One region of the Croceicoccus esteveae genome, then DNA from elsewhere that is predicted to be linked to it. Evidence: predicted binding sites of a transcription regulator. Region 1 holds the regulator's gene; each other region holds the start of a gene.

Region 1 (10,090 bases):
GGATCAATCCATCGCCTTTCCTTTATTTCCTCGACCTGCCTGGCTTTTCCCTCATTGGCAGCAGCCCGGAAATCCTCGTGCGCGTGCGCGATGGAGAAGTGACAATCCGGCCCATTGCCGGCACCCGTCCCCGGGGCAGGACCCCCGCAGCGGATGAAGTGAACCGGGCAAGCCTGCTTGCCGACCCCAAGGAGCGTGCCGAACATCTGATGCTGCTTGATCTTGGCCGCAATGACACCGGACGCGTGGCGGCGGCAGGGAGCGTGCGCGTGACCGATAGCTACAGCGTGGAAAAATACAGCCATGTCATGCATATCGTGTCGAATGTGACCGGCACCCTGCGTTCCGGTCTGGACGCTGTGGACGCGCTGCTCGCCGGGTTTCCAGCAGGTACGGTCAGCGGCGCACCCAAGGTTCGCGCCTGCCAGATCATCGCTGAACTGGAAAACGAGACGCGCGGCGCCTATGCCGGCGGCGTCGGCTATTTTGCGCCGGATGGTTCCGTTGATAGCTGTATCGTGCTGCGAACCGCGGTTGTGAAGGATGGCGTCATGCATGTGCAGTCGGGGGCGGGGATCGTTGCCGACAGCACGCCTGAATACGAACAGCAGGAATGCGAAGCCAAGGCAGGTGCCCTGTTTGCAGCCGCCAGAGAAGCTGTGCGGCTTGCCAGTCTGACCGGGTTTGGCCAGTGAAGACCGGACAATCAGGGCAGGCCTTGCGCCTGTCCGGTATTTTGCTCGTGGTTCTTCTGGCGCTTGGCGGCTGCGAGCCGATGGGCTCGTCGGCAGCGCGGACAGCAGATGACAGCACCGCCGCCTGTATCAAGGAAGCGTTCGAAGGCAGCAGCTTTACCCATTGCCTTGCCGACCCGCAGCAGCATGCCATCGCGCTTTATCTTGCAGGTGCAGACAGCCTGCCGTTGCGATCGTTCGGAGCCTTGCGATCAGCGCTTGGCGAAGATGCCGCAACGGTGGTGTTTGCTGCCAACGCCGGGATGTTCGATACAGATGGGCGGCCAATCGGGCTTTATGTTGAGCACGGTAAAGTGCTGAAATCCTTGAACCGCAACGAAGGCGCGGGCAATTTCCACCTTCTGCCAAATGGCGTTTTTCTGGTCGACGATTCCGGCTGGCAGGTCCTGACCACGCAGGATTTCGCGATGCGCGACACAGATGTCGCGTTTGCCACGCAATCGGGCCCTATGCTGGTGATCGACGGAAAACTGCACCCCGAATTTGCGCCTGACGGAACTTCCATCAACTACCGCAACGGTGTCGGGGTTGACCAGGAGGGGCGAGCACATTTCGTGATCAGCGACGACCCGGTTTCATTCGGTCGCTTTGCGCGGTTTTTTCGTGACCGGGCAGAGACACCGAATGCGCTATATCTGGATGGCGCGGTGTCGGCGCTGTGGGATCCGGCGTCTGCGCGTATCGATGCTGCCCCGCCGCTTGGGCCCTTGATCGCGGTTCAGGATCGGGCAAGGACGCTGCCATGATCCTTGTTATCGATAATTATGACAGCTTCACCTGGAACCTTGTCCATTACCTTATGGAACTTGGCGCGAAGGTTGAAGTGGCGCGTAACGACGCATTGTCCGCCAGCGACGCCATTGCGACTGGAGCAGAAGGGTTCCTGCTGTCGCCTGGCCCCTGCACACCTGATGAAGCCGGCATCAGCCTGGATCTGGTCGCTGCCTGCGCACAATCGGGCCGGCCATTGCTGGGCGTGTGCCTTGGCCACCAGGCGATCGGCCAGCATTTTGGCGGCATCGTGCGGCGCGGCGGTCTGATGCATGGCAAGACATCGCTTGTCACGCATGACGCCAGCGGTGTCTTTGCCGGACTGCCATCGCCTTTTGCCGCCACCCGCTATCACAGCCTGGTGGTGGAGGACGTTCCTTCGTGCCTTCATGTCAATGCGCGCACGCCGCGCAGCGATGGTACGGACGGCGATGCACTGGACGGCGACGCGCATGTCATGGGGTTTCGCCACACCGACCTGCCCATCCATGGCGTGCAGTTCCATCCCGAAAGCATTGCAACCGAGCATGGTCATGCCGTGCTTGCCAATTTCCTCGGCATCTGCGGTATCGATGCAGGAATGCCGTCATGAGCATGTCCATGGCGCAGACCGAAGAAGTGTTTGGCCAAATGCTCGATGGCATGATGGATGACGAGGCAATTGCAGACCTGTTGAGCGCAATGGCCACGCGCGGCGAAACTGCCGAAGAAATGGCTGGCGCTGCAAAGGCGCTGCGCAGACGCATGCTCCCTGTAAAAGCGCCAGTAAATGCCATTGATGTTTGCGGCACGGGCGGAGACGGTCAGCACAGCCTCAACATATCCACCGCAGTCGCGCTGGTGGTGGCAGCCTGCGACGTCCCGGTCGCCAAGCATGGCAATCGTGCAGCGTCGAGCCAATCGGGCGGAGCGGACACTCTGGAGACGCTGGGCCTCAACCTGGCGCGAGCAGGTCACATGGCGCAGGCGACGTTGCCCGATCTCAACATCGCGTTCCTGTTTGCCCAGGCGCATCACCCGGCCCTTGCGCGGCTGGCGCCGATCCGCAAGGCGCTTGGCAGACGCACGATCTTCAACCTGGTCGGCCCGCTTGCCAATCCTGCGTCGGTTGATCGGCAACTGGTCGGTGTTGCGTCGCCCGAGCTTGTAGATCGTTATGCAGAGGCAATGCGTCTGCTGGGTATCGGGCATGCGTTGGTCATATCGGGCATGGAAGGTCTGGACGAGCTTTCCATTGCAGGCCCCTCGCGCGCGAAAGGCATCGGGCTTGATGTTCCCGACACCATCGTGCCTGAAGATGCGGGCCTGCCTCGCCACCCGCTTGACGCGCTGCGCGGCGGAGATTGCGAGCACAATGCCGCGGCGTTGCGGCGGCTGCTGCTGGGCGAACAGGGTGCTTACCGCGACGCAGTCCTCCTCAACAGCGCGGGGGCATTGCTGGTGGCAGGAGCGGTCGACAATCTGGCCAGCGGGGCCGAGGAAGCAGCAGAGGCATTGGACAAGGGACTGGCCAATGCTCTTCTGAACTGCTGGATCGAGAGTGTGAAATGACTGTCAAGCCAGAAGGAAAACTGGGTGAAATCTGCCAGACGAAGCGCGCCGAAGTTGCTGCGCGCAAGCAGGCGCGCTCGCTTGACATGCTCGACAGCGTGGCACGCGCGCAGGAACCGCCGCGCGGGTTCGAACGACGCCTGCGCGATGCTGCGCACGTCGGTTTCGGCCTCATCGCAGAGATAAAGCGGGCTTCACCATCCAAGGGGTTGATCCGTACAGACTTCGACCCTGCCGCCCATGCGCGGGATTATGCCGCCGGCGGTGCGAGCTGCCTGTCGGTGTTGACCGACGCACCGTATTTCCAGGGGCACGAGGATTATCTGGTGCTCGCACGAGATGCATGCACGTTGCCGGTGCTGCGCAAGGATTTCATGGTCGATCCGTGGCAGGTTGCCGAAGCACGAGCAATAGGTGCCGATGCCATCCTGATCATCGTGGCGGCGCTTGACCTTGAAACCATGCAGGACCTCGAAGCAGCCGCAACGGAGCGTGGCATGGATGTGCTTGTCGAAGTGCATGATGAAGCTGAGATGGAGCTTGCCCTGCAGCTTGACAGCCGGTTGATCGGCATCAACAACCGCGATCTGCGCAGCTTTGCGACCGATCTGGGCGTGACGGAACGGCTTGCATCCATGGCTCCTGAAGACGCATTGCTGGTCAGCGAAAGCGGGATCAGCGGGCCGGCTGATTGCCAGCGACTCGCACAAGGCGGGGTGCGCTGCTTTCTTGTCGGAGAAAGCCTGATGCGACAGACCGATGTGCAAAGCGCCACGCGGGCATTGCTCCACCCGTGAACACCCTGACCCATCTCGATGCATCAGGCGCTGCCCGAATGGTGGATGTCAGCGGCAAGGATGTTACCCGGCGCACCGCAGTGGCGCGCGGCCATATCACGCTGTCACCAGCCGCTCTCGATGCAATCCGGGCCGGCACGATGCGCAAGGGCGACGTGCTCGCAACGGCACGGATCGCCGGGATCATGGCGGGCAAGAAGACGGCCGATCTCATTCCGCTGTGTCATCCGCTCGGTCTCGACGCGATGGAAGTCGCCTTTGCGTTCGAAGATGATGCGATCAGCTGCACAGCCAGTGCCACCCTTGCGGCACGCACAGGTGTCGAAATGGAGGCCATGACCGCCGTTTCGGTAGCTTTGCTGACCATTTATGACATGGCCAAGGCGGTGGACCGTGGCATGGTGATCAGCGCAGTTCGCCTTATTGCAAAAGACGGTGGCAAGTCAGGCAGATGGCGCGCAGCGGGGCACGAGGACCTGATGGCATGAAGCCGCTGCTGGCCTTGGCAGAGGCGCAACGCCACCTGCTCTGGCGCTTGTCGGGCGGACAACAAATGTGCACCTCCAAGTTGGACAGGCGCTCGGTCACTATCTGACCGAGCCGCTGGTCGCGCGCAGAACGCAGCCTCTCCGGCCCCGTCCGCCATGGATGGTTGGGCAGTGCAGCCGGCCGATGTGCCTGAGCTGCAGAGCGGGTCCGGCGCATGGCAGATCGTGGGCGACAGCGCGGCAGATCGCCCGTACGAGACAGCACGCTTGCGGCCGGTGCAGCGGTGCGCATTTCGGCAGGTGCGGTGCTGCCCGGTGGGGCCGATATGATGCTGGTGCGGGAAGACTGCCGGACCAGCGGCGCGCTGTCGAGGTTCAGCGGCTCACCTCCCCGTCCGCCCGGACGGCACATCCATCAACCGGACCTTGATTTCAATACCGGGCACATGGTCGCACGCGCTGGTGGTCATATCACCCCTGCCCGGCTTGCATTTGCCGTTAGTGCCGATCTGGATCGACTGCAGGTTGGCTGCGCGCCCCAGGTGGCGGCGATCGACAGCGGCACTGAATTGCGCGCACAAGCCGCGCCGGATGATCTGAGGCCCGGAGACATTCCTGCGAACAACGGTCTCATGCTGGCCGGTTATCCCTGCGCTGCGCAAAGAATCGCTCCTGTCAGTGATGACAAGGCGGTGCTGCAGGCCGCTTCGCCAGCGTAACGGATGCAACCATTGTAATCACCAGCAACGGTGTCTTTATAAGGAGCACGATCTTGTCCGGCCGGTGATCGCCGAGATGGGAAGCACGGTCGAGTTCCGGTGCGTCGCGAGCAAACCGGTCATGGTGGCAAGTCGGCAGGATCAGCTGATCGTCGGTCTGCCGGGTAATTCCGTTTTCTGCTTTGTCATCGCAATGCTGTTTGCGCTCCCCTGCCGCGCGCAGTGCTGGAGGCAGGATCGGCCCATACCGGTGCTCGACAGTCAGAACAGTGGTGCGCTCTTGCCGCTGGCATTGGCAGACGCGCTGATTGTTCGCGCATCACACTGGCCGAAGCGGGCGGCAGGCGAAAAAATCGCAATACACCGCATCTGAGTTTCGTCCTTGTTGACGCAGGCTGTTTTTGTTGCTTAATTGTTCCGTGTTCGTTCAAAGGCACAGGTGCGAAACGGGCGAAGAGGAACCGTTTGATGCTTACACGCAAACAGCATGAACTGCTGACTTTCATTCAGCTGCGGCTTGAGGACGGCGGCATTTCGCCTTCTTTTGAAGAAATGAAGGATGCGCTTGATCTCAAATCCAAATCTGGCGTGCATCGCCTTATCTCGGCGCTGGAAGAACGGGGCTTTATCCGTCGCCTGCCCAATCGCGCCCGCGCGCTTGAGGTCATAAGGAACGCGGACGCACAGGGAACATCGTTGCGCAGACCATCTGATGGAACGCTGAACGTTGGCATTAATGGACAGGCAGGCGACATCCGGACGCAATTGAGGAACCCCGCCAATGATGTGGTGGAAATCCCGCTGCATGGGCGGATCGCCGCGGGCGTTCCGATCGAGGCGCTGGAGGACACCAGAACCCTGCCGGTGCCGGCCGCCCTGCTTGGTTCAGGAGAACATTATGCGCTGGAAGTGGCAGGTGATTCCATGATTGATGCCGGGATCCTTGATGGAGATCTTGCTCTCATCCGGCGGACCCACATCGCCGACGATGGCGCGATTGTCGTGGCCCTCGTAAGGGATGAGGAAGCCACGCTCAAATATCTGCGTCGCGACAATGGTCGGATCCGGCTTGACCCTGCCAATGCCTCCTTTCCCTCGCAGATCTATGACGCAGCGGAGGTCAAGATCCAGGGGCGATTGGCGGGATTGCTGCGCCAGTATCACTGATCGAGAACGAGAGAGCCGGCCGTGATGGCAGGGGCGCCGGCTCCTTCAAGAAGGCGCTTGGTTTGCTGCCTCCGACTCTGCCTTACATCCAGCCGTGACGGTCTCGTGCCGGACGGGCTGATCGGATCACGCCTGTCTGCAGGTTCATTGTCACGCCGCCCCGGCGCGTAAGCAAGGGCTGGTCGATCTTTGCCATTCGCGGGCGGCAATGTTCGGGCAGCTTGCGCTCTGCGACAACCACGTCGCTCGCCGCGCATGCTGCCAGCAGCGTCGCATAGTCGACATCCGAGCGGCGGCGCGAGATCAGGAGCACGCGGTGGCGGTGCGTCAGCAGGCAGAAATCGCGGTTGCAATCGGCCCCCGGCCATTGGGTAATGGCTTGCACATCTTGTTCAGAAGCGGCGTCGAAGCCCGCCTCTTCCAGCAATTGGTCATGCGCAAAACCGCGGCGGTTCCTGAGAAGGAATATCTGCCCCTCGTCATTGGCGATCGCGACATGCCGCCCTTCTGCCGCGACCATGAGGTCGGGCGGAGTTGCAACGGCGAAACCTGCAAGCCCCGCAAGCGCAGGCAGCACACCCCAGACCCGCACCCGTCCTTCCCACAAGGCGAGCCACAGAAACCCGCTCACAAACAACAGCGCCGCCCACAGAGGAATGGCAGGCACCAGCAGGATGGATCCGTCAATGGAGCTGACAAACTGCGCGATCCCGATCAGCAGTTCGAGCGCCTTGCCAGTGACGAACCATGCCGGCCAGCCAAGACCGACGAGGTCGAGCAGCAGCGCCACTCCCAGCGCTGGCATGATCACAGTCGTGGTAAGCGGGATGGCAACAAGATTTGCAAGAGCGCCGAGTACGCCCGACCGGTGAAAATGGAAAAGCACCAGCGGTGCCAGCGCCGCTTCCACGACCAGACCCGTAATGAGCAACGCCAGCGCCGCCCGCGCCAGCCGCATTGCCGCGCCATGCTCCCCACGGGCGACGAGTGCACGCATGGGGGCGCTGTTATGCAGGGCGACGATGGCGATGACCGCGGCAAAACTGAACTGAAAGGATGGCCCCACCACCGCCTCTGGCCAGAACAGCATCACGGTGATGGCAGCAAGCGCGATCAGCCGCATGGACAGTGCCTGCCGCCCCAGCGCAAGAGCCGCCATGACCAGCAATGCAGCGATGCATGCGCGGATCGTCGGCACCGCGGCGCCCGTCATCAAGGTATACGCAACAGCAGCGACAGCGCCGCCCGCGCTGGCGACAAGCGGCAACCGCGTCCTGAGCGCCAGCGCGGGAAAGAGCGCCAGCGTCTTCATCATTGCAAACCACACGATACCGACCACTGCGCCGACATGCAGACCGCTGATCGACAGCAGATGGGCCAGCCCTGCATCGCGCATGGCAAGCGCATCATCGTCATTGATCGCACCACGATCGCCGCTGGCCAGCGTGGCGGCAATAGCTGCATGTGCCCCGTCACTGCCGGTCGCACTTGCAACGCTGGTGCGCACATGCCGGGCAAGGTCGCGACGATACAGCGCCATGCCACTTGCCTGCGCTTCTGCAGGAGAAGCCAGGACAGGCGGGTCGATTGCAGAACCTGTCGCGGCAATCCCGTCAAACCAGGCAATGCGTGCAAAGTCATATCCGCCGGGCAGGACGGGATGCGTCGGCGGCGTCAAGCGTGCGCGCACATTTATGACCGCCCCTTCCTGCAGGAAAGGGCGGTCATCGACAGCCGAGATGTTGATGCGGGCACGGATCGCCCGGTCCCTCTGTGGATCCTGCGTGGCGACCACCAGCCGTACCCTGTTGCGCGCGGGCTGCTCCTCTCGTTCAAGGATCAAGGCGTGCAGCCGCGTGACGACTGGTGCTTCGATCGGATGTGTGCCCACCAGTTCGGAACGCAGCCATGCAAGCAGACAGCCGGCCGCCACCATGACCGCGACTGCCATTATGGCAGCACGCAGAACCGCAGTGTCCTCATCCTGCCACCAGGCCCAGCCACATCCCGCGACAAGACCGCACAGCCCTGTCAGGACAAGCCATTCTGCCGGTCCGGGAAGCAGGAACCACAGGCCCGTGCCTGCCAGCATCGCAACCGCCAGCCAAGGCATGCGTTCAAACGGCCGGCTCGCGAGGAACGCTTCTGCTGCGTGGAGCACACTGGACAAACCGCCCCGCCTGCGCCATTGCCGCAACAGCGAAGAAGGGCGGTTTTCCGCTTCTGGTTGGTCCGCGACGGGAATGGCCGCATGCGCTGCGAGGTTTTCGTATCCCGGTATCAGCGGCCTGCCCATGGCACTATAGGAAAGGAAGCGGGAGCAGATGGCAAGCGGCAACAATGATCCCGACCGCAGCATGGCGGATCACAACGGTCGGATCGTGACCAGGTTTGCCCCCTCCCCCACTGGCTTCCTGCATATCGGCGGCGCACGCACGGCGCTCTTCAACTGGCTTTTTGCACGGCATCACGGTGGTAAGGTGCTGCTGCGGATCGAAGACACCGATCAGACCCGATCCACCCGCCCGGCCATCGATGCGATTATCGACGGGCTGGACTGGCTCGGCATCGACTTCGACGCGCCGCCTGTATTTCAGTCGCAACGCGCCGACCGTCATGCCGAGGTTGCGAACATGCTGCTCGACGCAGGTCATGCTTACAGATGCTATGCTTCGGCGGACGAACTTGAAGAAATGCGTGCCGCTCAGCGGGCAGCAAAGCAGCCGATGCGTTATGACAATCGGTGGCGCGACCGCGACCCTGCCGATGCACCTGCGGGCAAGCCGTTCGTGGTGCGGCTTAGAACGCCTTCCACCGGGCAGAGCGTCATAGAAGACGCAGTTCAGGGTGGTGTTACGGTGCAGAATGCCGAGATCGACGATTACGTCTTGCTGCGCTCCGACGGCACGCCGACCTACATGCTCGCCGTGGTGGTCGACGATCATGACATGGGCGTGACGCATGTCATTCGCGGTGACGATCATCTCAACAATGCGTTCCGGCAGCTGCCGATCATTCACGCCATGGATGCAATCACTGGCGGCGACTGGCCGGAGCCTGTCTATGCGCATATTCCGCTGATCCACGGCGCCGACGGTGCCAAGCTGTCGAAACGGCACGGTGCCATGGGTGTCGATGCCTACCGCGATGAACTGGGCCTGCTGCCCGAAGCGGTGGTCAATTACCTGCTGCGGCTGGGGTGGGGATATGGTGACGAGGAAATCATCGAGCCTGCACGGGCCATAGAACTGTTCGACCTTGACGGTGTCGGCAAGAGCCCGTCGCGGTTTGACATGAAGAAGCTGGCCAGCCTCAACGCGCATTACATGCATGCAGCGCAGGACGCACGGCTTGCCGACCTTGTCAGCAGGCGGATCGCGGCACTGGAACCCCGCTTCAATGCCGAAACGGACCATGACCTTCTGGTCCAAGCCATGCCGGTGTTCAAGGAGCGGGCCAGGAACCTTGATGAACTGGCCGCAGCGATGCTGTTCCTGTTCAAGACACGGCCCTTGCAGCTGGAGCCCAAGGCCGCGGCCTTGCTGACACAAGACGCGCGTACGCTGCTTCAGGCGGTTCATGAGCGGCTGACCGCACTGGCCGAATGGCAGGACGATACGCTGGAAGACAGCCTCAAGCAGATGGCAGAGGAACGCAGTGTGGGGTTGGGCAAGCTTGCACAGCCGTTGCGCGCGGCCCTGACCGGTCAGACCACCTCACCCGGCATTTTCGATGTGCTGGCTCTGCTGGGACGGGAAGAAAGTCTGGAGCGCATTGCGGCCCAGGCCCACAGCATCACGCAGGCTCATGACAACACGCAGGCGCAAGGCACCACCGCAGGT
Region 2 (10,090 bases), on a different contig from region 1:
GCATCGATCGGCCGGGTTGGCCTGTTTGTCGATGCCGATGATAGCACGATCATTGCAGCAGTGGACGCGGCAAGGCTGGATGCTGTCCAGTTCCACGGGAGCGAGACGCCCGAGCGGATCGGGCAATTGCGCGCGAGGCTGGGCCTGCCGGTCTGGAAAGCCATAGCAGTGCGAACTGCCGATGATATCGCCGCCTCGCGCAAATACGCCGGTGCGGCGGATCTTGTGCTGTTCGATGCAAAAACCCCGGCCGGATCGCTGCCGGGCGGTATGGGACTTGCCTTTGACTGGTCGCTGCTGCGTTCCTATCGCGGGGCAATGCCCTGGGGGCTGGCAGGCGGTCTGCGGCCCGGCAATGTGCAGGAGGCCCTCAAGATTACCGATGCACCGCTGGTGGATGTGTCTTCGGGAGTGGAAAGCGCGCCGGGTATCAAAGATCTTGCTGGTATTGCAGCCTTTGCAAAGGCAGTGCGCGCCGCGTGATGCGCCGGCAGATTTGCCGCACGACAGCATCGCCATCTGGACTTAGGAGCGTGGCTCTGCCAATCGCAGACCATGGACAACACCATAACGAACAGCTTTCGCAATCAGCCTGACGAGAGCGGCCATTTCGGGCAATTTGGCGGCCGTTATGTCGCCGAGACATTGATGCCGTTGATCCTTGAGCTTGATCGCGAATACCGGGCAGCGAAGATCGACCCGGCGTTCGACGCCCAGTTCCAGGATCTGCTCGCCCATTACGTAGGCCGCCCCAGCCCGCTCTATTTCGCAGAACGGCTCACCGAAGAGCTGCGCAAGGATGCCCCGTCCGGGAACGGGGCGCAGGTCTGGTTCAAGCGCGACGAACTGAACCACACCGGCGCACACAAGATCAACAATTGCGTGGGCCAGATCCTGCTGGCTTTGCGAATGGGGAAGACGCGCATCATTGCCGAAACTGGCGCCGGGCAGCACGGGGTCGCCACCGCAACTGTCGCCGCGCGCTTTGGTCTGCCTTGCGTGATCTACATGGGCGAAAAGGACGTGGAGCGTCAGCAGCCCAACGTGTTCAGGATGCGGCTGCTCGGTGCGCAGGTGGTGCCGGTGAGATCGGGCGCGGGAACCTTGAAGGATGCGATGAACGATGCCTTGCGCGACTGGGTCGCCAATGTGCATGACACGTTCTACATCATCGGAACGGCGGCGGGTCCGCATCCCTACCCCGAAATGGTGCGCGATTTTCAAAGCGTGATTGGAACAGAAGCACGCGCGCAGATGCTGGATCGCACTGGCCGGTTGCCCGACCTGCTGGTCGCTGCCATCGGTGGCGGATCAAATGCCATTGGTCTGTTTCACCCGTTCCTTGACGACAAGGACGTGAAGATGCTTGGCGTCGAAGCGGCAGGATACGGGCTGGACAAGCTGCATGCAGCTTCGCTGGCCGGCGGATCACCGGGCGTATTGCACGGTAACAGGACGTACCTGCTGCAGGATGATGACGGGCAGATCCTTGAAGGCCATTCGATCAGCGCCGGGCTCGATTATCCCGGCATAGGCCCCGAACATAGCTGGCTGAAGGAAAGCGGCCGGGTCGAATACAGCCACGCAACGGATCAGGACGCGCTTGATGCGTTCCAATTGCTGTGCCGTACCGAAGGCATCATTCCCGCGCTCGAACCCAGCCATGCCATTGCCGCGGTGGTGAACCGCGCCCGCGAAATGCCCGCAGACGGTATCGTGCTTGCCAATCTGTGCGGTCGCGGCGACAAGGATATCTTCACCGTCGCGCAAGCGCTTGGGGTTGAGCTTTGACACGTCTGGCCGAGGCGTTCGGCAAGGGGCGGCCGGTACTCATCTGTTTTCTGACCGCAGGCTATGGCGACACTGCGGCCAATCTCGATGCGGTGGTCGCCGGTGGCGCGGACATCGTCGAGTTGGGCATGCCGTTCACCGACCCCATGGCGGACGGACCGGTGATCGAAACTGCCAATCGGCATGCGCTGGCTAACGGGATTACCACAGCCGGCATCTTTGCCATGGCAGCCTCCTTTCGCAAGCGGCATCCGGGCGTTCCCCTGGTACTTATGGGTTATGCAAACCCCATGTTGCGCCGAGGGGCGGAGTGGTTTGCCAGCCAGGCCGCGCAGGCTGGTGTCGATGGTGTCATCTGTGTGGATGTTCCCCCTGAAGAGGATGAAGCGCTCGGTCCGGCGCTGCGCGAGGCCGGTGTGGCTCCCATCCGGCTGGCAACGCCGACCACCGACGACAAGCGCCTGTCAGTCGTCCTGTGCGGTGCAGAAGGGTTCTTGTACTACGTTTCTGTCGCTGGCGTGACAGGCAGGGAGCAGGCACAAGCCACCGCGATAGACGAAGCGGTGGAGCGCCTCAAGAAATCAACTGACCTGCCCGTCGCGGTCGGCTTCGGCGTGCGCACACCGGAACAGGCGGCCATGATCGCCCGGATTGCCGACGGGGTCATCGTGGGATCGGCACTTGTGGAGCTTATTGCACGCGATGAAGCGGGTGCACCTGCGGAAATCCGCCGTTTGGCAGGTGCCTTGGCAGATGCCGTGCATTCGGCACGAGAGGATCTTGCATGAGCTGGCTTACCGAAGTTCGCAATCGCCTGCCCTTTGCCGCCCGGCGCGATTCGCCTGATAATCTGTGGCGCAAATGTCCCGAATGCCACGAAATGCTGTTTGTAAAAGAATATGAGGACAATCTGTTCGTCTGCCCAAGGTGCGATCACCACGGCCGGATCGGATCGGACATAAGGTTCTCGCAAATTCTCGATGAGGGGTTCAGGGTGCTGCCCTCGCCTGCGGTCAAGGAAGACCCGCTGCGATTTCGAGACAGCAAGCGTTATTCCGACCGCCTCAAGGCCGCCCGGAGCGCCAATGCACATCCCGACGCGCTGACTAATGCCAGCGGGGCCATTGATGGTCACCGCGTGGTGCTGGGAGTGCAGGATTTCGGCTTCATGGGTGGGTCGATGGGCATGGCGGTTGGCGCCGCTTTCCTCGCCGGGGTCGATCAGGCGATCGCAGACCATTGCCCTTACGTCATCTTTACCGCAGCAGGGGGCGCGCGTATGCAGGAAGGCATTCTGTCGCTCATGCAGATGCCCCGCACTACGGGCGCAATTCAGCGGTTGAAAGCTGCCGGATTGCCCTACCTGGTTGTGCTCACCGACCCGACAACCGGCGGCGTGACGGCAAGCTATGCCATGCTGGGTGACGTGCAGATCGCCGAACCAGGCGCGCTGATCGGTTTTGCCGGGCAACGCGTGATACAGGACACCATCCGGGAAAAGCTGCCCGAAGGCTTCCAGCGCGCTGAATATCTGCTCGAACACGGCATGATTGATATGGTTGTTCCGCGCGATCAGTTGAAGGAACGCTTGGCTACTATCATTGGCTATCTGTTGCCGGCAACACGGGCATAGATCTGCGCCCGATGCGCGACCTTGCCCGATCCGACGATGCGCGTGTTCAGGCACAACTGGACAGATTGGCAGGGCTGAGCGTGCCACAAGGCCGCTTGAGCCTGGCGCCAATCCGTGCATTGCTTGACCGGCTCGGCAATCCGCAGCGTGACCTGCCGCCGGTGTTTCACGTTGCCGGTACCAACGGCAAGGGTTCGACCTGCGCATTTCTGCGGGCCATCATCGAAGCCGATGACAAGACGGTCCATCAGTTTACCAGCCCTCATCTTGTCCGCTACAATGAGCGTATCCGCCTTGCCGGGTGCCTCATTGAAGATGATCTGCTTGCCGCCCTGCTTGAAGAAGTGCTCGACCGGTGCGGCGACATTCCTGCCAGCTTTTTCGAGGTCACCACTGCGACTGCTTTTCTCGCCTTTGCCCGCAGCCCCGCTGATGCCACCATTGTAGAGGTAGGGCTTGGCGGACGGTTCGATGCAACCAACGTGCTGGAACATCCCGCCTGCTGCGGCATCGCGGCGCTGGGGCTCGATCATGAAGCGTTTCTGCTTGTGCCGGAACCCGGTACCCCGCAACTGCCGATCGCCCGCATCGCCTTTGAAAAAGCCGGAATCATCAAGCCGGGCGTGCCGATCGTCACCGTCGCACACGATCGCGCCGAGGCAGTTCGGCAGATCGAGCACGCCTCTGCGTTGGCGGGTGCGCCGCTGCACGTGCAGGGAGCAGACTGGACGATAGCGGGCGCCACTCCGGTTGAATACGCTGATCGGCATGGGCAACTGACCCTGCCTCCGCCTGCCCTGCCGGGATCGCACCAGCTTGCGAACGCCGGTCTGGCCATTGCCATGCTGCGACACCAGGATTTTCTCACCGTCTCGCCGTCCGCCTTTGCCCAAGGATTGCGCAATGTTTCTTGGCCGGCGCGGCTGCAATGGCTGGCCCAGGGTCCATTGACGCAGCGCGCCGGGCCATTGCAGATCCTGCTGGATGGCGGACATAATCCCGCTGCGGCGGCAGCCTTGGCAAATTACCTCGCAACCATCAAAGTTCCTGTCCATGCAATCATCGGCATGTTGTCGAGCAAGGACGCTGTCGGGTTCATCACGACCATCGCATCGCATCTGTCCAGCCTGACCGCAGTGCCGATATCAGGTCATGATCATCATGTGCCACAAGATTTGTGCACCATTGCAGCGGAGCTTGCCTGCGAAGTGCAGGATGATATCCACAGCGCAATCGACAGCATTGCCGCACGTGCCGCTGCGAACGATGTGATCCTTGTCTGCGGTTCGCTTTACCTGGCAGGAGAAGTTCTGCATGCCAATCGCCAGTTGCCGAGCTGATCGCGCGTCGCTGGCAGAATACTTGCTAGGCCTGCGTTAACTCCTTTAACCTTCTGGCAACATTTGCAAGATCCGCTGCGAACAGATGCGTCTGCTTTTCCTTTGCCTCTCCGTCAAGGCGCAACAGATAGGATGGATGCGCGGTAATCCACAGCTCGCTGTTATCTTCCAAACGAAGCGGAGTGCCACGCGCCTTCGATATGCTGATTGTCTTGCCCAACATCCCACGCGCCGCGCTGGCGCCCAGCGCAAGCACCAACTTGGGCTGCACAATGGCGCGTTCGCTCTCCACCCACCAGCGACAGATATCAATCTCCTTTGCAGTGGGTGACTGATGCAGCCTGCGCTTGCCCCGATGCACAAACTTGAAATGCTTTACAGTGTTGGTGAGATAAGCAGCCTTGCGGTCTATGCCCGCGTCCCGAAGATGCAGATCGAGTAGCTGACCGGCTGGCCCGACAAATGGTCGCCCCTGCAAATCCTCGTTGTCGCCGGGCTGTTCACCGATAATCATGAGGGCCGCATTGCGCGGGCCCTCACCCATCACAGCAGTATTGTCCAACTCGCCGATCGGACAACGGGTGCAGGCGTTAAGAGCTTTTTCAATAGCAGCGAGCGTGTCTGGCCGCTCACCCATTTCCAGAGTTCCTGCCTTCACCATTGCTGCCTCCCTTGCCTGAGCCCCTGCGACCAGCGCTGGGATAAGTTGGGCCTCGGGCATGTTCTTCCAGTACTTTTTGGGCATTTCCTTCAACATGGCGCCCACTTTCAACCGTGCCGGATTGAAAATGGAAGCGTAATAGCCACGCCACAAAGCTTCCGCAGGATCGTCAGCGGGCGCGTCCGTACGATCTGCCGCAGGCCCTTCGCGAAGGATTTCGCCATCCCAATGCAGAGATCCGCCTGGAGTCAGGATCGACCATTGCATATTGGCAAACCGATCAACAAAGAAGCCGGCGTTGTGCCGCAGGATGTGATGAAAGGGTTCGAACCAGGCAATGTAATGTTCTGCGCCATCCTCAGTCTCGGTCATGCGAAAGCGCAGAAAGGCGCGCATCTTGTGCACGTCACGACGCACGGCACGCAGGTGACTGGCAAAGAGGCGGACATCGGCGTCCGCTGCGTCGTCAAGCAGATGCGGCTGTGACTGCAGTCTCCAGAGTAGCCGATACAGAAGAGAAAACCGTTCCGGGTCAGAGTGCAAAATCGCAATCTTTGCAAAGACGATGAACTGTCTTGGCACGCGCGGTGGTGGCGACTCACTTGTTGCGGCAGGTACGGTGACAGGCGTTACCGGCTCGGCAGATGCAAACAGATCGCCTGACCCTGTTCCTGCTTCTGTCCAGATAATCCGGTCAGGAGGAATGTTCTGGAGCAGCAGATTGCGAGCTTGGTCGCGCCAGGCATCAAAGTCATCCGGCGCCGGCATCGTGACCAGATGGGTGCGCTCCAGATCGACAGCACCCGTTTTCGTCATGACGCAAAAAGCTCGAGCTGATTGTGGACCGGCGGGGCCACCAGCGCCTTGAGATCAGCACGATCGGTGAGCAGCACCGGACGCCAGTCAGCCGTAACGATGAACGGCCGCACCTTGACCGCCGACACTGTCAGGCGGGCAATGTCCTCGAGGCGCAGCAGGCGATAACGACGAATTGACAGGATTTGCGCCACCGCCCGCGTCCCGAGACCCGGTACGCGCAGCAAGAATTCACGTGAGGCACGGTTTACATCCACTGGGAAATATTCACGAAATTTTAAAGCCCAGGCAAGTTTCGGATCGATGTCAAGCGGCAGCATGCCGTCTGCTCCCGCCGCTGCGCCCACCTCATGGGAAGAAAACCCGTAAAAACGCATCAGCCAGTCAGATTGATACAGGCGATGCTCACGGATGAGCGGCGGTCGCTTGAGCGGCAGCACGGCGCTGGCATCGGGAATAGGGCTGAACGCAGAATAATAAACCCGCCGCAAAGCATGGCGCTCGTAAAGCGAACTTGCCCGGCTCACGATGTCGGCATCACTGGCGGCATCCGCTCCCACAATCATCTGTGTCGATTGGCCGGCCGGCGCAAACCTCGGCGCGTGACGGAACCGTTTACGCGCGTCTTTTGCCTCCACAATATCGCCGCCCATGCGGCCCATCGCGCCGTCGATCTGCCCCGCGTCCTTGTCGGGCGCAAGTCTGTTCAGCCCCGCTACGGTCGGCAGTTCCACGTTTATCGACACCCGATCCGCATACAGCCCTGCGCGATGTGTGATCTCCGGATCGGCTTCAGGAATGGTTTTGAGGTGAATATATCCCCTGAAATCATGCTCCTCACGCAGGATACGCGCACATTCGACCAACTGCTCCATTGTATGGTCGGACGATTTGACGATGCCGGAGGAAAGGAACAGACCTTCGATGTAATTGCGCTTGTAGAAGCTGATCGTAAGATCGGCTACTTCCTGCGGCGTAAACCGCGCCCGTTCAACATTCGAACTCTTGCGGTTGATGCAATAATGACAATCGAAAATGCAGTGATTGGTCATTAGGACCTTGAGCAGAGATATGCACCGGCCATCAGGCGCATAGGCGTGGCAAATGCCCATGCCCTCTGTCGATCCGACCCCTTTGCCATTTTTGCTGCTGCGTTTCGACGTGCCGGAGGAAGCGCAGGACGCGTCGTATTTTGCCGCATCCGCAAGGATCTTCAGGCGGTCGAGAATTGACTTCCGGGTCATGGAGTCTCCAGATGTTCCCTGCTTGTTCTGCGCAGCTTTCGCTAAGGCTGTCAATATGGAGCGGGTTTATCCAATTGTAATGGTCCTACCGGAACCTTGGGCAGGACTGGTCCGTTCCATGTAAAACAGCGAAAGGACCACGTTTATGTACGATCAAGGTAATGCCGAAGAACTCCGCCACGCATTTTGGAAAGATCTTGCCGATTCTCCTTTTGTAATGCTCCAGCTCGATGATGATCCCGATACGGCCGCACCCATGACAGCGCAGCTCGACAAGGACGCGAACAGCGCGATCTGGTTCTTTACGTACAAGGACAATCGGTTTGCGGAAAAGGGCGCTGCGACGGCCACTTTTGCATCCAAGGGACATGATCTTTTCGCCCGCTTCCACGGTCGGCTGGTCGAGGAGACCAGCCGTGAACGTCTGGAAAAAGAGTGGAGCAATACGGTCGAGGCCTGGTTTCCCAATGGCAGGAATGATCCCAAGCTGCTGATGCTGCGCATGGATCTTGGCGAGGCTTCGATCTGGTCCGGCAAGCTTGGCCCGTTCACGACGGCCAAGATGCTGCTTGGGATGGACATTACCGATGATGTAAAGGGCGGCAAGGCTGACACCAGCCTGTAAACCGTCAAGCAAAGCCTGGGACGGGGCTGCCTGGAATGGCAGCCCCGTCTTGCTTCAGCCTAACCCCCGATGAGCGAAGGGAATATTCCGACCAGCAGGATCGCGGTAAGCGCAAGCGGACAGACCCAGCGGACCAGCACCCGATAAAAACGGTACAGCCCGCCTGTCAGACCCGCTTCGGCATCCACAATCCGCGGTGCCGCGATCCAGCCGACGAACACAGCTGTCAGAATAGCCGCAATCGGCATCAGTAGCTTGCTGGTCAAGGTGTCGAGAAGATCGAACCAGCCCTGCTCAGAGAACAACGGCAAGAACGTCAGCGGATAAGATCCCGCCAACGTGTTGAACGACAGCGCTGACAGAACGCCAAGCAACAGTGCCCCTGCCGCGAGCATGACAGAAGCGATTGTGCGTCGCAGGCCAAACCGCTCCATGAGCCACGCCGTGGGCACTTCCAGCAGCGCGACCGAGCTTGTGAGTGCGGCAAACCCGACCATGATGAAGAACAAGAACCCCACCAGCGAGCCGGCTGGCATGGTTTGAAATGCCAGCGGCAGAGATTGGAACATCAAGGTCGGACCGGCCTCTGGTGCCAACCCGGCAGTGAATACAATCGGAAAAATGCAGAGGCCAGCAAGCAGCGCTACCCCGGTGTCGGCGCTGGCAATGATCGTCGATGTGCCGGCAAGGTTTACGTCCTTGCTCACATAGGAGCCATAGGTGATCATCCCTGCCATGCCCAGAGACAGCGAGAAAAATGCCTGACCGAGCGCCGCGAGCATGACCGGTCCCGTCAGTTTCGACGGTTCAAAGGTAAACAGATAAGCCAGCGCTTCGATGAACGCGCCCGTGACGGCGCCATAAATCGTGATCGCGACGATCAGCACGAAAAAGGCAGGCATGATCCACGTGGCGACAAACTCGATACCCTTGGAAACTCCGCGCGCCACAAAGAACAGCGTTGCACCAAGGAACAGGGCATCGAGCGCGACCATCAGGAGACCATTGCCGAACAGTTCCGGCAGCAGCGTTTCAATCGTGGCGGGGCCGCGCCCTTGGAATGCACCACCTGCAACGCCGGTATGGACAAGATCGGCCGCAAAGATGCCGATGTAATACAGCACCCAACCGCCGACGACGCAGTAAAAGGACAGGACCAGAAAGGAGCTGACCACGCCAATAAGACCGACGATCTGCCAATTGCCGGATGCACTGGAATCACGCGCCATGCGCAACACGCTGTATGGTCCCGATGCCTGCCCATGCCGGCCGATCAGCGTTTCGGAAAGAAGGACAGGAAGCCCGATCAATATGACGCATACAATATAGAACAGGACGAAAGCGCCCCCGCCATTGGCACCTGCCTCTGCCGGAAAACGCCACATGTTGCCCAGACCAACGGCCGATCCGATCGCAGCAAGTATGAACGCGCTGCGGGATGACCATCCCTCGTGAGATCCCTCCTCGGGCCCTTCATGCGACCTCTCGTGCGGCTTTGCATCTGTGGCTGTTGCCATGCGCCTGATCCTGCTCCCATTCGTCGTGTTTATATCAAGAACCACTGCCGCAGTGCACTGGCCTCATGCTGCGGCTGTTCCAACGGGCGCTTTGCCATAATCGCCGGCATGTGCAAAAGCATTTGCATGTCCACTACTTTCCAGATCGATACGGCGACCAGCCGGGCCACGCCTACCCCTGCCCCGATGAAGCGGCTGACCGTGCCCAAGGTCATGCAGCGCAAGGAGGACGGCACCACGCAGGAGCCGCTGGTCATGCTGACCGCTTACACCGCTCGGCAGGCGCAATTACTCGATCCGCATTGCGACATGCTGCTGGTTGGCGATTCGCTGGGACAGGTGATTTACGGGCTGCCTTCCACGCTTCCCGTCACGCTCGACATGATGTGCGCGCATGGTGCCGCGGTCGTGCGCGGATCTTACCACGCGCTGGTCGTCGTCGACATGCCGTTCGGCAGTTATG
Region 3 (10,090 bases), on a different contig from region 1:
CCAACATCGGTGCGTTGCTGGCGATGACCCATGTGCTGCTGCCCCGGCTGATCGAGCGCAGGGGTGCGATCATAAATTTGTCTTCGGTCGCGGCAACGTACCCTTACCCTGGCGGCAATGTCTATGCAGCGACCAAGGCCTTCGTGACGCAGTTCTCGCTTGCCCTGCGCGCCGATCTGGGCGGAACGGGCGTCCGCGTGACCAGCATCGAGCCGGGCATGGTGGAGACGGAATTTACGCTGGTGCGCACCGGTGGCGATCAGGATGCGAGCCATGCACTATACGGCGGCATGCAGCCGATGACCGGCGATGATATTGCCGCAACTGTTCTGTGGGTGGCGCAATTGCCGCCGCATCTCAACATCAACCGGCTTGAACTGATGCCAGTGGCGCAGAGCTTTGGCCCATTCCAGGTGGCGCGCAACCCTGTCTGACGGCTCTTGGCTGACGACTCCTGGCAAAAGGCTTCTTGCTGCTCCTGCCTTACTGCGGCCGCCTGAAGCAACCCTGGTTGTACGATGTTGCCGGATGGGCACAGCATCCCTAAGGCGCATTGCATGACCGGATCATCCGAGCGGCGGACCTTCGCCATCATCTCCCACCCCGACGCGGGAAAGACCACGCTGACTGAAAAGCTGCTGCTGACGGGCGGGGCGATCCACCTTGCCGGCGAGGTCAAGGCGCGGGGACAGGCGCGGCGCGCCCGCTCCGACTGGATGAAGATCGAGCAGCAGCGCGGCATTTCAGTGACCAGTTCGGTCATGACGTTCGAGCGGACGGACGCCGATGGCAATTCGATCGTCTTCAACCTGCTCGACACGCCGGGGCACGAGGATTTTTCCGAGGATACCTATCGCACGCTCACGGCAGTGGATTCGGCCATCATGGTCATCGACGCTGCCAAGGGTATCGAGCCGCAGACCCGCAAGCTGTTCGAGGTATGCCGGTTGCGTTCGGTGCCGATCATCACCTTTGTCAACAAGGTCGATCGCGAAGGGCGCGACGGCTTTGAATTGCTGGACGAAGTGGCCGACATGCTGGCGCTTGACGTATGCCCGATGAGCTGGCCTGTCGGCATGGGCGGGCGGTTCGAAGGCATCCTCGACTTCGCCAGCGGCAAGGTCGCCCGACCCGAAGGGCCGAGTAAGGAATTCCTGGGCAAGCGGGAGGCGGATGCCGAAATTCCGGAGGAATGGGCCGAACAGTCGGAACTTGCCCGGATCGGTTATCCCGAATTCGATATTGACGCCTATCGCGCGGGCGATCTGACGCCGGTCTATTTCGGGTCGGCGCTGAAGAACTTCGGCGTGACCGAGCTGATCGAGGCGATCGCCGCGTTTGCGCCGCCGCCACGCCCCCAACCGGCCGAACAGGGCGAGATCACGCCGGCGCTCGACGAGGTATCCGGCTTCATCTTCAAGGTGCAGGCCAACATGGACCCGCAGCACCGCGACCGCATTGCCTTCATGCGGATGGTGTCGGGCACGTTCCGGCGCGGCATGAAGCTGACCCCGTCGGGGCTGGGCAAGCCAATCGCGGTGCATTCGCCCATCCTGTTCTTCGCGCAGGACCGCGAACTGGCCGACACGGCAGAGCCGGGCGACATCATCGGCATTCCCAATCATGGTACCTTGCGGGTGGGCGATTCGCTGTCGGAAAAGAATGACATCCGCTTTACAGGGTTGCCCAATTTCGCGCCCGAGATACTGCGCCGGGTCGTGTTGCGCGACCCCACCAAGACAAAGCAACTGCGAAAGGCGCTTGACGACCTGTCCGAGGAAGGCGTGATCCAGGTGTTCTATCCCGAACTGGGCGGGCAGTGGATCGTCGGCGTCGTCGGGCAATTGCAGCTTGAGGTGCTGGTCTCGCGGCTGGCGGCGGAATACAAGGTGGAGGCAGGGCTGGAACCGGCCCCGTTCGACACCGCCCGCTGGATCAGGGGGGAGGCAGGCGCGATCGATGAATTCGAACGGTTCAACCGCGCCAATCTGGCCAAGGATCGCGACGGCGACTGGGTGTTCATGGCGCGATCGGCGTGGGATGTCGGCTATCAGCAGGAACGCAATCCCGACCTGTCCTTTTCAGCCACGAAGGAGCGCTAGAGCCGCGTGAAGCTGAAATTCGCAAGCTACAACATCCACAAGGCGGTGGGGCTGGACCGCCAGCGCGATCCCGACCGCATCCTGACCGTGCTGAACGAGATCGATGCCGACATCATCGCGTTGCAGGAATGCGACCGACGGTTCGGCATGCGGGAGACGGTCCTGCCCCGCGCGCGGATCGAGGATTCGCCGTTCCGTACGGTGCCACTGGCGACCCGGTCAATGAGCATCGGATGGCATGGCAACACATTTCTGGTGAAGAAGAACACGCATGTGCTGGAAGCGCAGACGATTGCGCTGCCCACGCTTGAACCGCGCGGCGCTATCCGGCTTGATGTGGAACTGGGCGGTCAGCGGGTGCGGGCGGTCGGCATGCATCTCGACCTGTCAGGCTTGCGCCGTCGCCACCAGGCAGAAGCCATCCTGCGCCATCTCGATGATTGCGAGGACTGCCCCACGGTCATGATGGGTGACACCAATGAATGGAGCGGCAATGGCGGCGTATTCCGCGTCTTCCGGCCTGGCTGGACCGTGCTGGAAAGCGGGCGCAGCTTTCCTGCCAGCCGTCCCTTGGCGCAGCTTGACCGTATCGTGCTGTCGTCGCACTGGACCTGTCACGGCACCAATGTGCATCACAGCATGCTGGCAGCGCGTGCGTCCGATCATTTGCCGGTGTGGGCCGAAGTGTCGGTGGGATCAAAGGCGTTTGTCAGCTGAACGGCACGGCTTTTTGTAATGCAGCTCCAATCATTTCCGCCCGGTTATTCTGGCATCGTCGATCAGGCGCAATCATCAAGGCACTGCCAGTCAGGCCCTGCTGGCCGAGGTTCAATCGCGGCCGGCGCTGAGCATGTCGACCATCGGGCGGATCGGAGTGATGTCATAGCCGGCCGCAGCTGCCTTTGCCGCAATGGCAGCGGGAGATTGCCCTTGTTGCGCTGCTGTCAACGCCCATAGCAGGGCTGATCGCGTGCCTGAGCGGCAGAAGGCGAGCACCGGACCGCCAGCATTGTCGATAACCTTGGCCATGGCGTCGATCTGGCCATGCCCGAAACCGGCGTGAGTTACAGGAATGGCGGTGTAGGACAGGCCGGCGTCCTGTGCATGGCGGGCGAGCGTGCTGCCATCGGGCTGGTCCGGCTCCTCGCCATCGGGGCGGTTGTTGACGATGGCGGTGATGCCCTGCGCCTTTGCCTCGGCGATGTCAGCCGCAGTGATCTGCGCGCTGACATACAGATCGTCGGTGATCTTTTTGAACCCGCTCATGCAATCGTCTCCTTTTCAAACACTGCGGTTCGCCATCGCCTGCCCCATCAGCAACCGGCTGCCGGGGCCAAGTTCAGGCAGCCAGCTGACCTTATCCTGTTCAAACAGGAGAACCACGGTGGAGCCAAGAAGAAAGCGGCCCATTTCGTCGCCGGCGCGAAGCTGCGGAGCCTGCGCACCGCCGGATGCAGGCTGAGTTTCGGGCTCGGTTCTGGCCTGGGTCTTGGTTTGGGTCTTAGCTGGCGTGAAATCGCGCTTGAGGATGCGCTTGCCATGAGGCTTGACCGGCCCGGCCCAGACGGTTTCCATGCCGGCAACGATCATTGCCCCCACCAGCACCTGGGCAAAATGACCGACATCTCCTGTGAACATGCAGGCGAGCCGTTCATTGCGGGCAAACAGGCGTGGCACCGCAGCGGCAGTAACCGGATTGACCGAGAACAGCGCCCCGGGAAGGTAGGTGGTGTGTGCCAGGCTGCCGTCGGCTGCCATGTGGACCCGATGATAATCGCTTGGTGCAAGGTAGATGGTGGCAAAGCTGCCATTATGGAACCGGCGGGCCTGCTCGGCATCGCCACCCAGCAGTTCTGTCACTGAATAATCATGGCCCTTGGCCTGAATGATGCGCCCTGCTGCAATCCGGCCAAGCTGACTGATCGTGCCGTCTGCTGGTGACAGGATGAACCGGTCAGCCGGAGCCAGTGGCCGGGCGCCGGGTTTCAGCGCGCGGGTGAAAAAGGCATTGAAGGATGGGTAATTGCCATCTGCCTGCTCTGCTTCGGCTAGATTGATCCGATAAGCGCGCATGAAGCGGCGGATCAGGCGGTCCTTTACCCATCCCTGCTCGCTTGCTGCGAGGCGTCCGGCCATCCGCGAGAGAACATGATGCGGCACGATATGCTGCAAACCGATGAACAGTCGCTCAACCATCGTGTTCTTCGCCTTCTGCATGGAGGGCGTGTCTAGCCAACAGCGACTATCAAGGTCAATTGCCGGGTGATGCGCATGCCCGGCCGCCTGCGATCATCCTCCCAGTCTTTTATCCCCCCGTCTTTCATCCCCCCGTCTTCCATCCCCCGGTCTTTTCGGTTGGGAATTGACTCTGTTCCTTGTCTCGATTTAACAAGAACAAAATAGGAACATAATGCAGGCAGCCTGATGGATGAAAACCGCCAAAGTCCCGATCTGTCACTGGTCCATGATTTGCCAGTGCATGGCCTGCCAGTCCATGACAATGGATCAGCCATGCGTATCGAGGCAGGCGAAGCTGCGCCGGACATGGTCTTCCTGCCGCGTCCCACAACTCTGGTCGAGCTGTTTGCCGGCGCCAGGGACATGTCTGCCATCGGTTTTGCCCTTGCTCAGGTGCCGCGTCATGGCTCTGTGCTGTGGGTGCAGGACCGCATGTCATCGCTTGAAGCCGGCTATCCGCACGGCCGCGCAATCACGCGGTTCGGCGGCAATCCGGCGCAGCTCATTCATGTGGGCGCGCGCAATTGCGCAGATGCGCTGTGGACGATGGAGGAGGGGCTGAGATGCCGTTCGCTATCCTGTGTGATCGGCGAGATCTGGGGGGACCCGCGGGCGCTGGATTTTACCGCGACCAAGCGGCTGGCCATGCGCGCCGAGCAGCAGGGAACGCCTGCTTTCCTCATCCGCTTTGGAGCAGCGGCAAATCTGTCGGCGGCGCGGCAGCGGTGGCGGATCGCATCTCTGCCTTCTGTGCCGCACCCCTACGACGACCGCGCCCCCGGTCCGCCATGCTGGCAGGCGGAACTGTTCCGCGCGCGGGGGCTGAAGCCGGGCACCTGGATGGTGCACTATGACCGAACGGCGCATCGGCTCGATTTTTCTGCCGCAATTCCCGATCCAGCGGTGGTGGAAGCGCAGCGGCATCGATCCAGCAGCGGTGGCTGAACCTTTGGTGCTTGCCCGCGAAGGCAGGCATGGTCCGGTCGTTCACGATGCCAGCAGGACAGCCTACGCGCTGGGGGTAAGGCAGGGCGCGCGCGTTACCGACATGCGGGCATTGTTTCCCGCCTTGCGGGTCGAGCCGGCAAACGAGCAGGCAGATGCCGCCGACATTGCAGAACTGACGCATTGGTGCCGCCGGTGGTGTCCATGGGTGCAGGCGGATACCCACACCGATGGCGCTCACGGGCTGTTGCTGGACGTGACCGGATCGGGTCATCTGTTCGGCGGCGAGCCTGTAATGGCTGGCGATATTGTCACTGCCTTTGCCGCTCTGGGGCTGACAGCACGCGTGGCTCTGGCTCCGACTATCGGCAGTGCGTGGGCGCTGGCCCGCCATGGCCATACAGGCCAGTCTGTCTGTCCAGCCGCGGATGTGGCAGCGGCGCTGTCCCCGCTTGGTGTAGCAGCCCTGCGCCTGGATGCGGACACGACCACCCTCTTGGCAAGATTGGGCCTCAAGACCGTGGCTGCGCTGATGGCAGTGCCGCGTGCGGCCTTGATCAGGCGGTTCCGGCAGGCCAGCGCGCCTTCTGCAAATCCGGTGCTGCGGCTGGATCAGGCGCTTGGCACCGTGCCGGAGCCGCTGGTCGCGGCAGAGCGCCGACTGCGGGCGCGCAGCATGCGCAAGCTTGCCGAGCCGATTGCCGATGTCGAACCTGTTGCCCATGTGCTTGCCGATCTGCTCGACGATCTGTGCGGACAGCTGGCGGAACGCGATCTGGGGGCTCGACGCTTACGGCTGGCGGGGTACCGGCTGGATGGCGGGGTTTCTGCAGTGGAGGTCGCTACCAGTCGGGCCAGCCGCGATGCCGGCCATCTCAAGCGCCTGTTCGAAGGCCGGCTGGAGACACTCGACCCCGGCTCGGGTTTTGAAGTCATGACGCTGGAGGCGACAGGGCGGCAGGATCTGCCGGCGGCGCAGCAAAATCTTGCCGGCAACGTCGATGAGGAGCTTGCGCTGTCCTGTCTGATCGACCGGCTGGTGGCCCGGCTTGGCAATGGGGCAGTGCGCAAGGCGCTTTTGCAGGGCAGTCATATCCCCGAACGCGCCGAAGTTTTCGTGCCTGCGTCCGTGTCCATATCGGGCCCTGTATCCAGCATGATCTTGCCCGATGCGATCCCTGCCGCCTGCACCAGTAGCCTGTCGCGCGAAGAGGCGATGCCGTTGCGCCTGCTGTTTCCGGCCGAGGATGTGGAGGTGCTGCACGCCGTGCCGGAAGGGCCGCCGGCCCGGTTCCGCTGGCGCCGGCAAAACCATATCGTCGTGCGCAGCCAGGGCCCGGGCCGCATTGCTCCTGAATGGTGGCGCGAGAAATCATCGGCACGGCTGCGCGATTATTACCGGGTGGAGGACAAGGAAGGCCGCCGCTTCTGGCTTTATCGCGAAGGACTGCCGGATGACGGACGCGGCGGTGCGCCGCGCTGGTTTATCCATGGGCTCGATGCGTGAAACCGATGGTTTGCCATGCCTGATGCTTCCCTGACGCCTGGCCGGCGCACGCTTGGCGATGGCGATGAATTTGCGCGCAACCCGCCTGCGGCATTTGTCGAACTTGGTCTGGTCTCATGCTTTTCGTTTCTGCGCGGCGCTTCTGATGCGGTCGATCTGGTCACGACTGCGCATGATCTTGGCTACGATGCACTGGGCATTGCCGATCGCAACACCATGGCAGGGGTGGTGCGGCTGCACAGCGAGGCCCGCACTGCCAAATTGCGGCCGGTCATCGGCTGCCGTCTGGACCTTGTCGATGCGCCGTCGCTCTATGCCTATCCGCAGAATCGCATGGCTTATGGCGATCTTTGCCGTCTGCTTTCGAAAGGCAAGATGCAGGATGCCAAAGGCAGGTGGCAGGCAAAAGGCCAGTGCGACATTGCGCTTGCCGATGTCGGCGCACATCTGAACGATGCGGTTTTTCTTGTGGCGATACCCGAAGACGATCTGGACGAATTTGCTGCCGCGCTGTCAGCGATGGCAGGGCACCTGCAAGCGTTGAGCCACATAGCTGCATCCTGTCTTTACAGAGGCGATGACCGGGCGCGGATCAACCGCTTGCAGCAGCTGGCGCAGACGCATGGGTTGAAACTGCTTGCCACCAATGATGTCCATTACCACACGCCGGCCCGACGGCCCTTGCAGGACGTGATGACCTGCATCCGTGAAAAATGCACGATTTTCGATGCAGGACTGCGGCTCAACCCCAATGGCGAGCGGCATCTGAAAAGCCCGGGCGAGATGGTGCGCCTGTTTGCGCAATGGCCCGAAGCGATCGTGGAAAGCCGTCGGATCGCCGATGCCTGCAATTTTTCGCTTGATGAGCTGCGTTACGAATATCCGCAGGAAACCGTGCCGCAAGGCAAGGATGCCAATTCGCATCTGGCCGAGCTGACCTGGACAGGTGCGGCGCAGCGTTACCCGGATGGAGTGCCGCCCAGGGTTCGTGCCACTTTGCAAAAAGAGCTGGCGCTGATGGAACGCATGAACATCGCGCAATATTTTCTGACCATTCACGACATCATCGAGTTCGCCCGCAGCCGGGGCATCTTGTGCCAGGGGCGTGGATCGGCGGCGAACAGCGCGGTGTGTTACTGTCTGAAGATCACGTCAGTCGACCCTGCACAGCACGAATTGCTGTTCGAGCGCTTCATATCGGAAGAGCGCAAGGAGCCACCCGACATCGACGTCGATTTCGAACATGAACGGCGCGAGGAAGTGATCCAGCACATCTATGAACGCTACGGGCGCGAAAGGGCCGGATTATGCGCGACTGTCATCCATTACCGGCCGCGCATGGCGATCCGCGAGGTCGGCAAGGTGATGGGGCTATCGCAGGATGTGACGGCCGCGCTTGCCAAGACGATCTGGGGAAGCTGGGGCACTTCGGTCAGCGAGGAGAAGGTTGCCGAAGCCGGACTGGACCTGTGCGATCCGCACCTGCGGCGCACGATCGCCCTTGCCGAGCAGCTGATCGGCATGCCGCGCCATCTGTCGCAGCATGTTGGCGGGTTTATCCTTACCCAGGAGAAACTGACTGACACAGTGCCTATCGGCAACGGCGCCATGCCTGAGCGCAGTTTCATCGAGTGGGACAAGGATGACATCAACACGCTGGGCATTCTCAAGGTGGATGTTCTGGCGCTTGGGATGTTGACGTGTATCCGCAAGGCATTCAGCCTGCTGGCGGCGCATTGCGGCGTGACGCATTCGCTTGCAAGCATCCCGCAGGAAGATCCAGCGGTTTACGACATGCTGTGCAAGGGCGATTCGCTGGGCGTGTTCCAGGTTGAAAGCCGCGCACAGATGAACATGCTGCCCCGGCTCAAGCCACGCACGTTCTACGATCTGGTCATCGAGGTCGCGATAGTCAGGCCAGGGCCGATCCAGGGCGATATGGTGCACCCCTACCTCAAGCGCCGGCAGGGCCGCGAGATGCCGCAATATCCCTCACCTGCGCCAGAACACGGACCAGAAGACGAGCTTGAAGTCATTCTGAAGCGGACCCTGGGTGTGCCGATATTCCAGGAGCAGGCAATGAAGATCGCCATGGTCGCTGCCCGGTTCAGCCCGGCCGAAGCGAACCAGTTGCGCAAGGCGATGGCGACGTTCCGCTCCCGCGGGCTGGTATCGCGGCACAAGGAAAAGATGGTCGGTCGCATGGTCGAACGGGGCTATGATGCGGTGTTCGCCGCCCGCTGTTTCAGCCAGATCGAAGGGTTTGGCGAATATGGCTTTCCCGAAAGCCACGCGGCGAGTTTTGCGCATCTGGTGTATGTTTCAAGCTGGCTGAAGCATTATCACCCCGCGATCTTTGCCGCCGCCTTGCTGAATTCGCAGCCGATGGGATTTTATGCACCGGCGCAGATCGTGCGCGATGCGCGCGAGCACGGCGTCACCATATTGGCAGTGGATGTGAACTATTCCGAATGGGACAATGCCGTCGAATGGCAGGTCGTAAAGGGGCAGCGCGAACTGGTCCTGCGGCTGGGTTTGCGGCAGATCGACGGAATCGCGCGGGTAGATGTTGCCCGCTTGCTGGATGCGCGCGGCACTCCGTTTGAAGCGGTAGAGGATCTGCGCCACCGGGCCGGATTGACCACCCGTCCGATCGAGCTGCTTGCCGCTGCCGATGCGTTTCGTTCGCTGGGCAAGGATCGTCGTGCCGCCTTGTGGGATGCCCGCACGCTGAAGAATGCGCCCGACCTGCCGTTGTTTGCTTTTGCCGAGGCAGGGGACGAGGGCGCCGATACGCCGACGCTGCTGCCGCCGATGCCGATGAGCGAGCATGTGGTCGCGGACTATCAGACCACGCGCCTGTCGCTGAAAGCGCATCCGATGGAATTCCTGCGTAATGGTTACACCGCACGCCGGTTTACCAAGGCCGCCGATCTGTGGTCCTGCCGGTTCAACCAGCATGTGTCGGTGGCAGGCATCGTGCTGATCAGGCAGCGGCCGGGCAGCGCAAAAGGCGTGGTGTTCATCACGCTGGAAGACGAAACCGGAGTCATCAATCTGGTCATCTGGCCCGACGCGCTGAAGCGGTTCAGGAAGACGATCATGGCAGCGCGGCTGATGGTGGTGCACGGCACCGTGCAGATGGACGATGCCGTCATCCATGTCGTTGCAAGACAGATGGAGGACGACACCGCGCAGCTTGTCAGCCTGTCGGATGATCTGCTGCGCCCTGACCTTGCCCGCGCGGATCATGTCGTAAGCCCGCTGCCATCTGCCATGGCGCGACACCCGCGCGACG

Evidence for each region. The regulator LexA, encoded in region 1, represses DNA repair genes until DNA is damaged. The targets are predictions, from matches to a motif close to GTTCCNCNCTTGTTCT.
Region 2: RM533_RS10830 (putative DNA modification/repair radical SAM protein) is a predicted target of LexA. The motif match lies at 7,499-7,514, and genes of this name have one in related genera.
Region 3: RM533_RS11305 (ImuA family protein) is a predicted target of LexA. The motif match lies at 4,494-4,509, and genes of this name have one in related genera.

Annotation. Positions count from the first base shown of each region.
Region 1 is NZ_JAVRHS010000002.1:381,640-391,729, forward strand. It holds gene trpE (anthranilate synthase component I) at 1-695, shown strand, start outside; gene RM533_RS04725 (phosphodiester glycosidase family protein) at 692-1,501, shown strand; gene RM533_RS04730 (anthranilate synthase component II) at 1,498-2,118, shown strand; gene trpD (anthranilate phosphoribosyltransferase) at 2,115-3,077, shown strand; gene trpC (indole-3-glycerol phosphate synthase TrpC) at 3,074-3,874, shown strand; gene moaC (cyclic pyranopterin monophosphate synthase MoaC) at 3,871-4,362, shown strand; gene RM533_RS04750 (MoeA family protein) at 4,578-5,081, shown strand; gene RM533_RS04755 (hypothetical protein) at 5,158-5,454, shown strand; gene lexA (transcriptional repressor LexA) at 5,550-6,248, shown strand; gene RM533_RS04765 (ComEC/Rec2 family competence protein) at 6,331-8,544, opposite strand; gene gltX (glutamate--tRNA ligase) at 8,573-10,090, shown strand, end outside.
Region 2 is NZ_JAVRHS010000009.1:68,311-78,400, forward strand. It holds gene RM533_RS10800 (phosphoribosylanthranilate isomerase) at 1-483, shown strand, start outside; gene trpB (tryptophan synthase subunit beta) at 556-1,791, shown strand; gene trpA (tryptophan synthase subunit alpha) at 1,788-2,579, shown strand; gene accD (acetyl-CoA carboxylase, carboxyltransferase subunit beta) at 2,576-3,424, shown strand; gene RM533_RS10820 (bifunctional folylpolyglutamate synthase/dihydrofolate synthase) at 3,436-4,764, shown strand; gene RM533_RS10825 (UdgX family uracil-DNA binding protein) at 4,790-6,241, opposite strand; gene RM533_RS10830 (putative DNA modification/repair radical SAM protein) at 6,238-7,485, opposite strand; gene RM533_RS10835 (pyridoxamine 5'-phosphate oxidase family protein) at 7,631-8,110, shown strand; gene RM533_RS10840 (sodium-dependent transporter) at 8,170-9,627, opposite strand; gene panB (3-methyl-2-oxobutanoate hydroxymethyltransferase) at 9,754-10,090, shown strand, end outside.
Region 3 is NZ_JAVRHS010000010.1:76,880-86,969, forward strand. It holds gene RM533_RS11280 (SDR family NAD(P)-dependent oxidoreductase) at 1-434, shown strand, start outside; gene RM533_RS11285 (peptide chain release factor 3) at 558-2,102, shown strand; gene RM533_RS11290 (endonuclease/exonuclease/phosphatase family protein) at 2,109-2,819, shown strand; gene RM533_RS11295 (protein tyrosine phosphatase family protein) at 2,931-3,368, opposite strand; gene asd (archaetidylserine decarboxylase) at 3,384-4,319, opposite strand; gene RM533_RS11305 (ImuA family protein) at 4,527-5,285, shown strand; gene RM533_RS11310 (Y-family DNA polymerase) at 5,191-6,792, shown strand; gene RM533_RS11315 (error-prone DNA polymerase) at 6,808-10,090, shown strand, end outside.